One region of the Metapseudomonas furukawaii genome, then DNA from elsewhere that is predicted to be linked to it. Evidence: riboswitches for the same ligand, from Rfam matches in the RefSeq annotation. Region 1 holds a riboswitch; each other region holds the start of a gene.
The links. A riboswitch is a leader RNA that binds a small molecule or an ion and turns the genes downstream of it on or off. The one in region 1 is predicted to bind cobalamin.
Positions count from the first base shown of each region.

Region 2: linked by a shared signal. The riboswitch ahead of cobW (cobalamin biosynthesis protein CobW) and the one ahead of btuB (TonB-dependent vitamin B12 receptor) in region 1 are both predicted to bind cobalamin.
Region 3: linked by a shared signal. The riboswitch ahead of cobG (precorrin-3B synthase) and the one ahead of btuB (TonB-dependent vitamin B12 receptor) in region 1 are both predicted to bind cobalamin.

Region 1 is NZ_AP014862.1:4,249,967-4,253,435, reverse strand. It holds gene KF707C_RS19605 (C40 family peptidase) at 1-234, shown strand, start outside; gene KF707C_RS19600 (O-methyltransferase) at 243-893, shown strand; gene KF707C_RS19595 (hypothetical protein) at 903-1,223, shown strand; cobalamin riboswitch at 1,262-1,476, shown strand; gene btuB (TonB-dependent vitamin B12 receptor) at 1,543-3,414, shown strand; gene cobO (cob(I)yrinic acid a,c-diamide adenosyltransferase) at 3,426-3,469, shown strand, end outside.
Region 2 is NZ_AP014862.1:684,331-687,799, reverse strand. It holds gene KF707C_RS03180 (sugar nucleotide-binding protein) at 1-814, opposite strand, end outside; gene cobM (precorrin-4 C(11)-methyltransferase) at 912-1,682, opposite strand; gene KF707C_RS03170 (cobalamin biosynthesis protein) at 1,679-2,098, opposite strand; cobalamin riboswitch at 2,218-2,412, shown strand; gene cobW (cobalamin biosynthesis protein CobW) at 2,505-3,469, shown strand, end outside.
Region 3 is NZ_AP014862.1:668,921-672,389, reverse strand. It holds gene KF707C_RS03110 (cobalt-precorrin-5B (C(1))-methyltransferase) at 1-253, opposite strand, end outside; gene KF707C_RS03105 (bifunctional cobalt-precorrin-7 (C(5))-methyltransferase/cobalt-precorrin-6B (C(15))-methyltransferase) at 284-1,486, opposite strand; cobalamin riboswitch at 1,621-1,792, shown strand; gene cobG (precorrin-3B synthase) at 1,881-3,197, shown strand; gene KF707C_RS03095 (precorrin-8X methylmutase) at 3,194-3,469, shown strand, end outside.

The DNA.
Region 1 (3,469 bases):
GCGCCGAACGTCGGGCTCAGCGCGCTGCAGAGTGGCGACCTGGTGTTCTTCGCCACCAACGGTGGTGGTCAGGTCAGCCATGCCGGCATCTATGTGGGCGAGGGACGTTTCGTCCATGCGCCGCGCACTGGCGGTACGGTTCGTCTGGACAGCCTGTCGAACAGCTACTGGCAACGCAGCTATCTCAGCGCCAAGCGCGTACTCTTCGATCCACGATTTGCCCAGACTCAGTGAGGTCCGTCATGACCAACCGCACGCTCAACCTCGACGACGCCCTGTATGGCTATCTCCTCGAGGTCTCGCTGCGGGAGTCGCCCCTGCTCGCGCGCCTTAGGGAAGAAACCCTCGCGCTGCCCATGGCGCGTTGGCAGGTGGCGCCCGAGCAGGGCCAGTTCCTGGCATTGCTGGTGAAGCTGATCGGCGCCCGTCGCATCCTCGAAGTGGGCACCTTCACCGGCTACAGCGCCCTCTGCATGGCCGCCGAACTGCCGGAGGACGGCCGGCTGCTGTGCTGCGACCTGCCGGGCGACTACAACGCCATCGCACGGCGCTACTGGGCGGAAGCCGGTGTGGCCGAGCGCATCGAGCTGCGCCTGGGACCGGCCCTGGACACCCTGGCGACCCTGGCAGACGGTGCCTTCGACCTGGCGTTCATCGACGCCGACAAGGCCAACTACCCCGTCTACCTGGAGGAAGCGTTGCGCCTGGTCCGGCCGGGTGGCCTGATCCTGTTCGATAACGTGCTCTGGAGCGGTCGGGTGCTGGAGGTCGAGCCTGAAAGCGAGGACACCCGCGCCATCCAGGCGCTGAATCGCGCGTTGCGGGACGACGCCCGCGTCGACCTGTCCCTGCTTCCCCTGGGCGATGGCCTGACCCTCTGCCGCAAGCGCTGAGCGAGGACCATGGCCGAGTCCATCCGCCTGCCACCCCAGCCGGACGTTTGCGAACTCTGCAGGCGCGCCGCCGCGCTGACCCGCCATCACCTGATCCCCAGGGCGCTCCACGACAAGCCTTACGTGCAGAAGCGCTTCGATCGCATCGAGCGCATCACCGCCACGCTCTGGGTGTGCCGCCCTTGCCACAACCAGATCCACAGGTTGTTCAGCGAGAAGGAGCTGGCGCTCACCTTCAACACCCGCGAAGCGCTCCTGGCCGACGAGCGACTGCGCACCTTCGTCGACTGGCTGGCCGGCAAGCCCGCTGGATTCACGCCGAGGCACTGATCGGCGGGTGCGATTGACGCTGTCCCGACGACCCTCTACCCTTCGCGCCTGCCTCAGGTGCCCCTTGACCTTGCGTCGAAGGGGTGAAACAGGGAAGCCGGTCCATCCCCCATGGGAGATTCCGGCGCTGCCCCCGCAACGGTAGGCGAGTCGACAGCCGCATTCGGCCACTGTGCACACGCATGGGAAGGCGCGGCAGGGGAGCCAGGCTCCACTCGCAAGCCCGGAGACCGGCCTGGTGCAACCAGCGCACGGCGGACCTTCCGCCCTGCAGACCCCACAGATGTCGCGCGGGTGGCGCGACGGAGAGCAGATCTTGATTCGCAAGCCTTTAATCAAGCCCGCGGCCTTTGCGCTGCTGGGCGGCACATCCCTTTCCAGCTTCCTGGCCGCCGCGCCCCTGACCCTGGACGAACAGGTGGTCACCGCCACCCGCAGCGAACGGCCGGTCAGGGCCAGCCTGGCCGCGACCACGGTGATCGATCGTGAGGAGATCGAGCGGAGCCAGGCCCGGTCGGTGCCCGAGCTGCTGCGCAGGGTGCCGGGGGTGACCCTGAGCAACAATGGCGGCCCGGGCAAGAACACCACCTTGTTCATGCGTGGCGCCGAGTCCGACCACGTCCTGGTGCTGATCGACGGGGTCAAGGTGGGGTCGGTCAGCGCCGGCCTGACAGCCTTCCAGGACCTTCCGGTGGAGCTGATCGAGCGCATCGAAGTGGTTCGTGGTCCGCGCTCCAGCCTCTATGGCTCGGAAGCCATCGGTGGCGTAATCCAGATCTTCACCCGCAAGGGCGGTGGCGATGGTCGTGCCAAACCCTGGTTCTCCGCCGGCTACGGTACTCACGACAGCTATGAAGGCAGCGCCGGCGTGGCCGGTGGCGACGACAAGGCCTGGTACAACCTGGGCGTCAGCAGCCAGGACACCGATGGCATCAACTCCCGTCGCCAGGGGAGCAATTACTACGAGCCGGACGCCGACGGCTATCGCAATCTGTCCGGCACCCTGCGGGCGGGACTCCGTTTCGACAACGGACTGGAGCTGGACGGCACCCTGATGCGTGCCAGGGCGCATAACGACTACGACGATATCGACCGCTTCGGCTTCTTCCATCCCCTGGGGGGGCACGATGCCAATGCCGACAACCGCCAGTCGGTCACGGGCGGCCGGGCGCGCTTCAGTCCGCTCGAGGCGTGGGACGTCACCCTGCAGGCCGGTCGCAGCGAGGACAGGTCCCGCAGCGAAGTGGATGGCCAGTTCGATGCTCGCTTCGACTCCAAGCGCGACAGTGCATCCTGGCTCAACGACGTCACCCTGGCCGAGGGGCATGTACTGACCCTCGGCTATGACTGGCAACGGGACCAGGTCAGCAGCTCCACCCCCTTCGACAAGGACTCGCGCAAGAATGAAGGCGGGTTCGTCCAGTATCTGGGCGAGCACGGTCGCCAGGACTGGCAGCTCAGTCTTCGTCGCGACGACAACGAGCAGTTCGGCACCCACGACACTGGCAACGCCGCTTGGGGATTGGCACTTAGCGAGGCGGTACGCTTCGGCCTGAGTTATGGCACGGCCTTCAAGGCGCCCAGTTTCAACGAGCTCTACTACCCGGGCTACGGCAACCCGAACCTGGATGCCGAGACCTCCGAAAGCATCGAGGCGTCGCTGTCCGGTCGGCATGAGTGGGGGCACTGGTCCGCCAACCTGTTCCGCAACGATATCGATGACCTGATTGCCTACGACTCCACCCTGGGCCCCTTCGGTGGCCCGAACAATATCGGCAAGGCCCGCATCGACGGCCTCGAGCTGGTCCTCGGCAGCCAATGGCTGGGCTGGGACTGGCGCGCCAATGCCACCTTCCTCGACACCGAGAACCGCGATGGCAGCGCCAACGCCGGCAATGAACTGCCGCGCCGCCCCCAGCAGGCCTTCAATCTCGATATCGATCGCCGCATCGGCCGCTTTGGCGTGGGCGCTACCCTTCATGCAGAGGGCCGCAGCTACGACGATCTGGCCAACCGCAACGAGGTGGCCGGCTACGCCACCCTCGACCTGCGCGGTGAGTACTGGCTGGACGATGAGTGGCGCCTGCAGGCCAGGGTGACCAACCTGTTGGACGCCGACTACGAGACCGCGCTGGACTACAACCAGCCCGGCCAGGCCGTGTATTTCACCGTCCGCTACCAAGCCCTCTGACAGGAGCGACCATGACCGAATCCGCCGAACGCGATGCCCGCCACAAGGCCCGCAT
Region 2 (3,469 bases), 2.6 Mb from region 1:
AGGTGTGGAGGATCTTCTTGCAGGCCAGCACCGCGTTCTGCGGCTCTTCCGCCGCGTCGGGACGGGCGGCATGGGCCTGGGGCGTGATGTCCTGCACCTTCAGCGGGTGCAGGCTGCGGGCCTCGGCGAGCAGCGCCTGGCCCAGGGCGAGCGGCGTGGTCGCCTCGTGCCCCCCGTAGTGGTAGGTGCCCCAGAGCGGCGCAGCGCAATCCAGTTGCTTGAGCACCGCCAGCAGCACCCGGGCGGCATCGTCCACCGGCGTGGGGTTGCCGCGACGGTCGTCCGCCAGGCAGATCTCGTCAGCCTGCTCGGCACGCGCCAGGAAGCGCGCCAGCGAGCCGTCGCGGCTGTCGTCCAGCAGCCAGCCGAAGCGCAGCAGCACATGTTTCGGGCAGGCCGCACGGACGCTCTGCTCCATGCGCAGGAGGGCCTGGCCGCGCACGCTGCGGGGCAAGGTCTCGTCCTTTTCGCTGTAGGCGGTGGCACGGGAGCCGTCGAACACGCGGTAGCTGGAAGGCTGCAGCAGCACGATGCCGTGGTGCTGGCAGAGTTCGGCGAGACGTTCGACCCCGCGCTCCTGGGCCGACAGGCGGTCTTCACTGACCTCGTCGGCCTGGAACCAGTCGAAGTAGTAGGCGAGATTGACCACGGCATCGGGCCGGGTGTCATCGAGCAGCTGCGTCAGGCTGGCGGCGTCCCAGCCCTGTTCGGGCGGACGCGGAGCGAGAAAACCGATGTCTTCCTCGGCGCCGAGACGGATCAGCGCCTGTCCGAGGGAGTTGCCGCCACCCAACAGCATCAAGCGCATTCGCATAGGGAAAAGGGTCGCTTAAAGCCGGTTAGAAGGATCGGGCGGACCATTTGCCCGCCGCACAAGAGCCGCATTCTGCGGGTTTCACCGCCTCACGTCACTAGCCGCGTGGCGGCAGGGGTTTCGTCGGGCGGTAGAGATGCGCATGACCGGCGCGGTAGAGGGACGAATCGGCGAAGCCCTCGGCCGCCAGCACCTCGCCCACCAGGATCAGCGCGGTCCGCCGGAAGCCCACGGCCTGCACCTTTTCGGCGATGTCGGCGAGGGTGCCGGTGACCTGGGCCTGGTCCGGCCAGCTCGCCCGGTGGATCACCGCCACCGGGCAGGCCGGGCCGTAGTGCGGCAGCAGCTCGGCGACGATCTCCTCGATCCGGCTCACCCCCAGGTGGATCGCCAGGGTCGCCCGGTGACGGGCCAGGTCCCCCAGGGACTCGCCCTCGGGCATTCGCGTCTTGCTGGCGTGGCGGGTGAGGATCAGCGTCTGCGACACCTCCGGCAGCGTCAGCTCGCAGCCCAGCAGCGCCGCACAGGCCGCCGTGGCCGTCACGCCCGGAACGATCTCGTAGGGAATACCCCGCTCGCGCAGGTGACGGATCTGCTCACCGATGGCGCCGTACAGCGACGGATCGCCCGAATGCACCCGCGCCACGTCCTGGCCCCGGGCATGGGCCTCGGCCAGCAGCGCGACGATCTGCTCCAGGTGCAGCTCGGCGGTGTTCACCACCCGCTCCGCCCGGTGCCCCTCCAGCACCGCCTCCGGCACCAGCGAGCCGGCGTAGAGGATCACCGGGCAGCTGCGGATCAGCCGCTGGCCCTTGACCGTGATGAGTTCCGGATCGCCGGGGCCGGCGCCGATGAAATAGACCGTCATGGCCGTTGGGCCTCCAGGTGGATGCAGGCCAGCGCACAGGTGGCGCGGGCGCTGCGGCGTTTATCGAGCACCAGCCACGCCGGCCCCTGCCCCAGTCGATCGGCCAGCGCCAGGGCCGCCGCCTCGGCCACCCCCGCACTGCCGGCCAGGGCGCGGACCCGCTCGGACGGCTGGTTCAGGCGGGCCTCCAGGGCGTTCAGCACCTCGGGGGCAACGCCCTGCAACGGCAGGTTCCGCTCCGCCGCCAGCGCCCGCAGGCCCGGCTCAAGGGCGCGGTCCTCCCGGGTCGCCAGCGCCGCCAGGCTCGCCGCCGGCACCCCGGCCTCGGCCAGGCAGGCCTCCAGCAACGCCCCCAGCTCCGCCGCCGTGCAGCCCTGGCGGCAGCCGAAACCGGCCACCAGCGAAAGCGGCGTCATGGGGGGAGCAGCGCGATTCATGGCGTGGCAGGCGACCGGTCGGGAAAAATCCGCGCAAGGACAGCACGGGCCCGACAAGGCGTCAACCGACGCGATTGACCGCCGGCCGGGCCCTGCGTAGCCTTCCGTCCTTTCGAGGTTCTCCAGCGAAGGCTGGAGCTAAGAGGGAACGTGGTCCAAGCCACGGCTGCCCCCGCAACTGTAAACAGCCGATGCCCTGTCCACAGCCACTGCCCCACGGGCGGGAAGGCGGACCCGGCGGCGCCCCGCGCCAGGCTGTGAGCCAGGAGACCTGCCTCGCACAGATTCCAGACAACCGGGCGGGGTGATCCGGTGGCGAATTCCCGGCGCGGGCCCTTGCCCGCCGCATTCGTCATGCCCGCCATAGAGCACCTGAGAGGCGCGCATGAAAACCCTGGCCAAGCTCCCCGTCACCATCGTCACCGGCTTCCTCGGCGCCGGTAAGACCACCCTGCTCCGCCATATGCTGGACAACGCCCAGGGTCGCCGCATCGCGGTGATCGTCAACGAATTCGGCGAACTGGGCATCGACGGCGACATCCTCAAGCAATGCAGCATCGGCTGCAGCGAGGAAGAAGCCGTAGGCCGCGTCTTCGAACTGGCCAACGGCTGCCTGTGCTGCACCGTGCAGGAGGAGTTCTTCCCGGTCATGCGCGAGCTGGTGGCGCGCCGTGGCGACCTCGACCAGATCCTCATCGAGACCTCCGGCCTGGCCCTGCCCAAGCCGCTGGTGCAGGCCTTCCAGTGGCCCGAGATCCGCAACGCCTGCACCGTGGACGCGGTGATCACCGTGGTCGACAGCCCCGCCGTGGCCGCCGGCACCTTCGCCGCCTTCCCCGACCAGGTGGACGAACAGCGCAAGCAGGACCCGAACCTCGACCACGAATCGCCCCTGCACGAACTTTTCGAGGACCAGCTGGCCAGCGCCGACCTGGTGATCCTCAACAAGAGCGACCTGCTGGATGCCGAGACCCTGGCCGCCGTGCGCGCCGAAGTCAGCGAAGAGCTGCCGCCGGCGGTGAAGGTGGTGGAAGCCGCGTCCGGCAAGCTGCCGCTGGACGTGCTGCTGGGCCTGAACGCCGAGGCCGAGGCGCACATCGACAGCCGCCCCACCCACCACGATCACGAAGAACACGAGGACCACGACCACGACGAGTTCGACTCCTTCCACGTCGACCTCCCGGACGTGGACGAGCGCGCCCTGCTCGCCGCCCTCGGCCAACTGGTGGAGCGCCATCCCATCCTGCGCATCAAGGGCTTCGTCGCCGTCGCCGGCAAGCCCATGCGCCTGCTGGTGCAGGGCGTCGGCAAGCGCTTCGACAAGCATTTCGACCGCGCCTGGCGCAGCGA
Region 3 (3,469 bases), 2.6 Mb from region 1:
GCGCGCCGTGGGTCACGTCCGGGTCGTCGCCAGCGTCCTTCAGGGTGCCGGCCTCGGCGCCGCCGTCGATCAGTCGGCAGAACTCCAGGCGCAGCATCACCCGCTTCCCCTTGGGCAGGACGATCTCCACCGCGTCGGCCGCCTCGCCGCCCAGCAGCAGGCGCGCCGCCGCCAGGCTGGTGGCGGTGGCGCAACTGCCGGTGGTGTAGCCGCTGCGCAGGGGCGCGGGCTGCTCGGGGGTTTCGTCACGCATGGGAGCGTCCCGGCGAGGAACAGGCGGCCGTCATGGCTTGACCGCCTCCAGCAGGGTGATGGGCAGGGCCGAACGCCAGGTGTCGAAGTCCCCCAGCGGCTGGGCCTGGGCGACGGTGATGCGGGTCAGGCTGCCGCCGTTGTCGGCGCGGAAGGCCACCAGAGTCGACTCGCTCTGCAGGGTCACGGCGTTGGCCACCAGGCGGCCGCCCGGCTTGAGCCGCGCCCAGCACTGCGCCAGTACGCCGGGGTCGGTGACGCCGCCGCCGATGAAGATGGCATCCGGCGCCGGCAGACCCTCCAGCGCCGCCGGGGCCTCGCCGGCCACCAGTTGCAGCCCGGGCACGCCCAGGGCGTCGCGGTTGTGCCGGATGTGCGCCTGGCGTCCGGCATTGGCCTCGATGGCCAGGGCCCGGCAGGCGGGATGGGCGCGCATCCATTCGATGCCGATGGAGCCGCAGCCGGCGCCCACGTCCCACAGCAGCTCGCCGGGGCGCGGCGCCAGGCGGGCCAGGGTGATGGCGCGGACATCGCGCTTGGTGAGCTGGCCATCGTGGCGGTAGGCGTCGTCGGGCAGCCCGCAGGTCACCGGCAGCGCGCGGGTGCCGGGATCGGCCGCCACCTCCACCGCCACCAGGTTGAGGTCGGCCACCTCCACGGCGCTCCAGGCGCTGGCCAGGCCGTCGAGCCGGCGTTCGAGGGGACCACCCAGATGCTCCAGCACGGTGAGGCGACTGGCGCCGAAACCGGCCGCCACCAGCAGGGACGCGAGGCTCGCCGGGGTGCCGCCGTCGTTGCTCAGCACCAGCAGCCGCGCGCCGGGGTGCAGGTGGCCATTGAGCACCGCCAGGGGCCGCGCCACGGTGGAGAGCAGCGTCACCTCCTGCAGCGGCCAGCCCAGGCGCGCCGCTGCCAGGGAAGCGGACGAAGGCGCCGGCAGCACCCGCAGCTCCTCGGCCGGCACCTGACGCGCCAGGCTGGCGCCCACGCCGAACAGCATCGGGTCGCCACTGGCCAGCACGCACAGCGTCGTGCCCCGTCGCGCCAGCACCGGCTCCAGGGAGAAGGGGCTCGGCCAGGGTGTACGCACGGCACGGATGCAGCGCGGCAACAGCGCCAGCTGGCGCGGCGCCCCCACCACTTCGGCGGCGCCCAGCAGCGCATGCCGGGCGGCCTTGCCCAGCCCCCCGTAGCCGTCCTCACCGATACCCACAACCGTCAGCCAGGGCTGCATGGAAACTCCCGTTTCTACCGAGGTGTCAGCCGCTTGCCCTTCCGACAGGCAGCCTTTTCCTCATGTCGCTCAAAGCGGGCATAATAGCGCCCTTCATCGGTTGCCGGCGCCTGCCAGAGGTGCTGGCCGGGGGTCGTGACGAGGGTATTTCCCGTGCGATGCCCTGAGGGAACACGGTCGCACCGTGGCTGCCCCCGCAACTGTAAGCAGCGAGTCCACGCACCCTGGCCACTGAGCACCGCTCGGGAAGGCCGCGAAGGATGACGACCTGCCAGCCAGGAGACCTGCCGGTGAAACCAGTCGCGTGTGAGCGCATCGGGCGGGGTGTATCGATGCAAGCGTGTCCCTGGGCCAGGGATATTCCGGTCGCCGCGACGCCAACCAGGGTGACCCGTTGAAACAGGCCGAATCCGCTGCCACCTCCGTCCGCCCCTCGGCCTGCCCGGGGTTGCTGCGCATCGTGCAATCCGGCGATGGCGGCCTCTGTCGCATCAAGCTGCCCTGTGGCCGCCTCCACGCCCACCAGGCCCGTGCCGTGGCCGCCGCCGCGCGGCAGCAGGCCAGCGGCGTGATCGAGGCCACCAACCGCGCCAACCTGCAGATCCGTGGCGTGCGCCCCGGCGCCGAAGGCGCGCTGATCGAGACGTTGCTGGCCGCCGACCTGGGTGCGCCCTCCCCCGGCGCCGATGACCTGCGCAACCTGATGGTCAGCCCGCTGCTGGGCCTGGAGCCCGGCGTCGGCCAGACGGTCGCCGCCCTGGCCGAGCGCCTGCTGGCACTGCTGCAGGACACCCCGCGCTTCCATGCCCTGTCGCCCAAGTTCGCCCTGCTGCTGGACGGCGGCGAACCCCTGGCCATGCTGGAACACCCCCACGACATCTGGCTCGCTGCCCTCGGGCCGCAGGCCGACGCGCCCTTCGCCTTCGGCCTGGCCGGGTGCCCGCCGCTGCGCGCGGACGACGCCCCCGCCTTCGGCGCCGTGCCCGCCGCACAGGTGCCGGCCCTGGTGGAGGCGCTGCTGCAGCTCTTCCTCGACCGCGCCCGCCCGGAGCAGACACGCATGCGCCACCTGCTGGCCGACCTCGGCCCCGCCGCCTTGGTGGCGGAGCTGGAACGCCGACTCGGCACGCCCCTGCAGCCGTTGCCGGACTGGCGCCGCGACACCGCCGCCACCCTCGGCCACCTGGGCCCCGTGGACGGCCGCCATGCCGGCGCCGCCGCGCCCCTCGGCCGCCTCGACGCCGCTCAACTGGACGCCCTGGCGGACCTGGCGGACCAGCAGAGCGACGGCCAACTGCGCCTCACCCCCTGGCAATCGGTGCTGCTGCCGGCCCCCCGCGACCTCGACGGCACCCTCGCCGCCCTCGCCGCCCTGGGCTTGGTCACCGACGCCACCGCCCCGCTGGCCCGGCTCATCGCCTGCACCGGCTCCGCCGGCTGCCCACGCAGCCTCGCCGACACCAAGGCCGACGCCCTGGCCCTGGCGCCCCGCCTGCCACCCGAGGTGCAGCTGCACCTGACCGGCTGCCCGCGCTCCTGCGCCGCCGCCCACGTCGCGCCCTTCACCCTGCTGGCCCGCGCACCGGGCCGCTACGACCTCTACCAGCGCGCTCGCGACGGCTTCGGCCGGCTGCTGGCGAGCGACCTCGACCTCGAACAGGCCAGCGACCGACTGGCCGCCACTCCTGACAGCTGGAGCTCCTCCGAATGATCGATTACATCCGCGATGGTCAGGAGATCTATCGCCACTCCTTCTCCATCATCCGCGCCGAGGCGGACCTCAGCGCCATCCCGCCGGACCTGGAGAAGCTCGCCGTGCGGGTGATCCACGCCTGCGGCATGGTCGATGTGGTGCAGGACCTGGCCTTCTCCCCCGGCGCCGGCACCGCCGGCCGGGCCGCCCTGGCAGCCGGCGCGCCGATCCTCTGCGATGCGCGCATGGTGGCCGAGGGCGTCACCCGCGCCCGCCTGCCGGCGGACAAC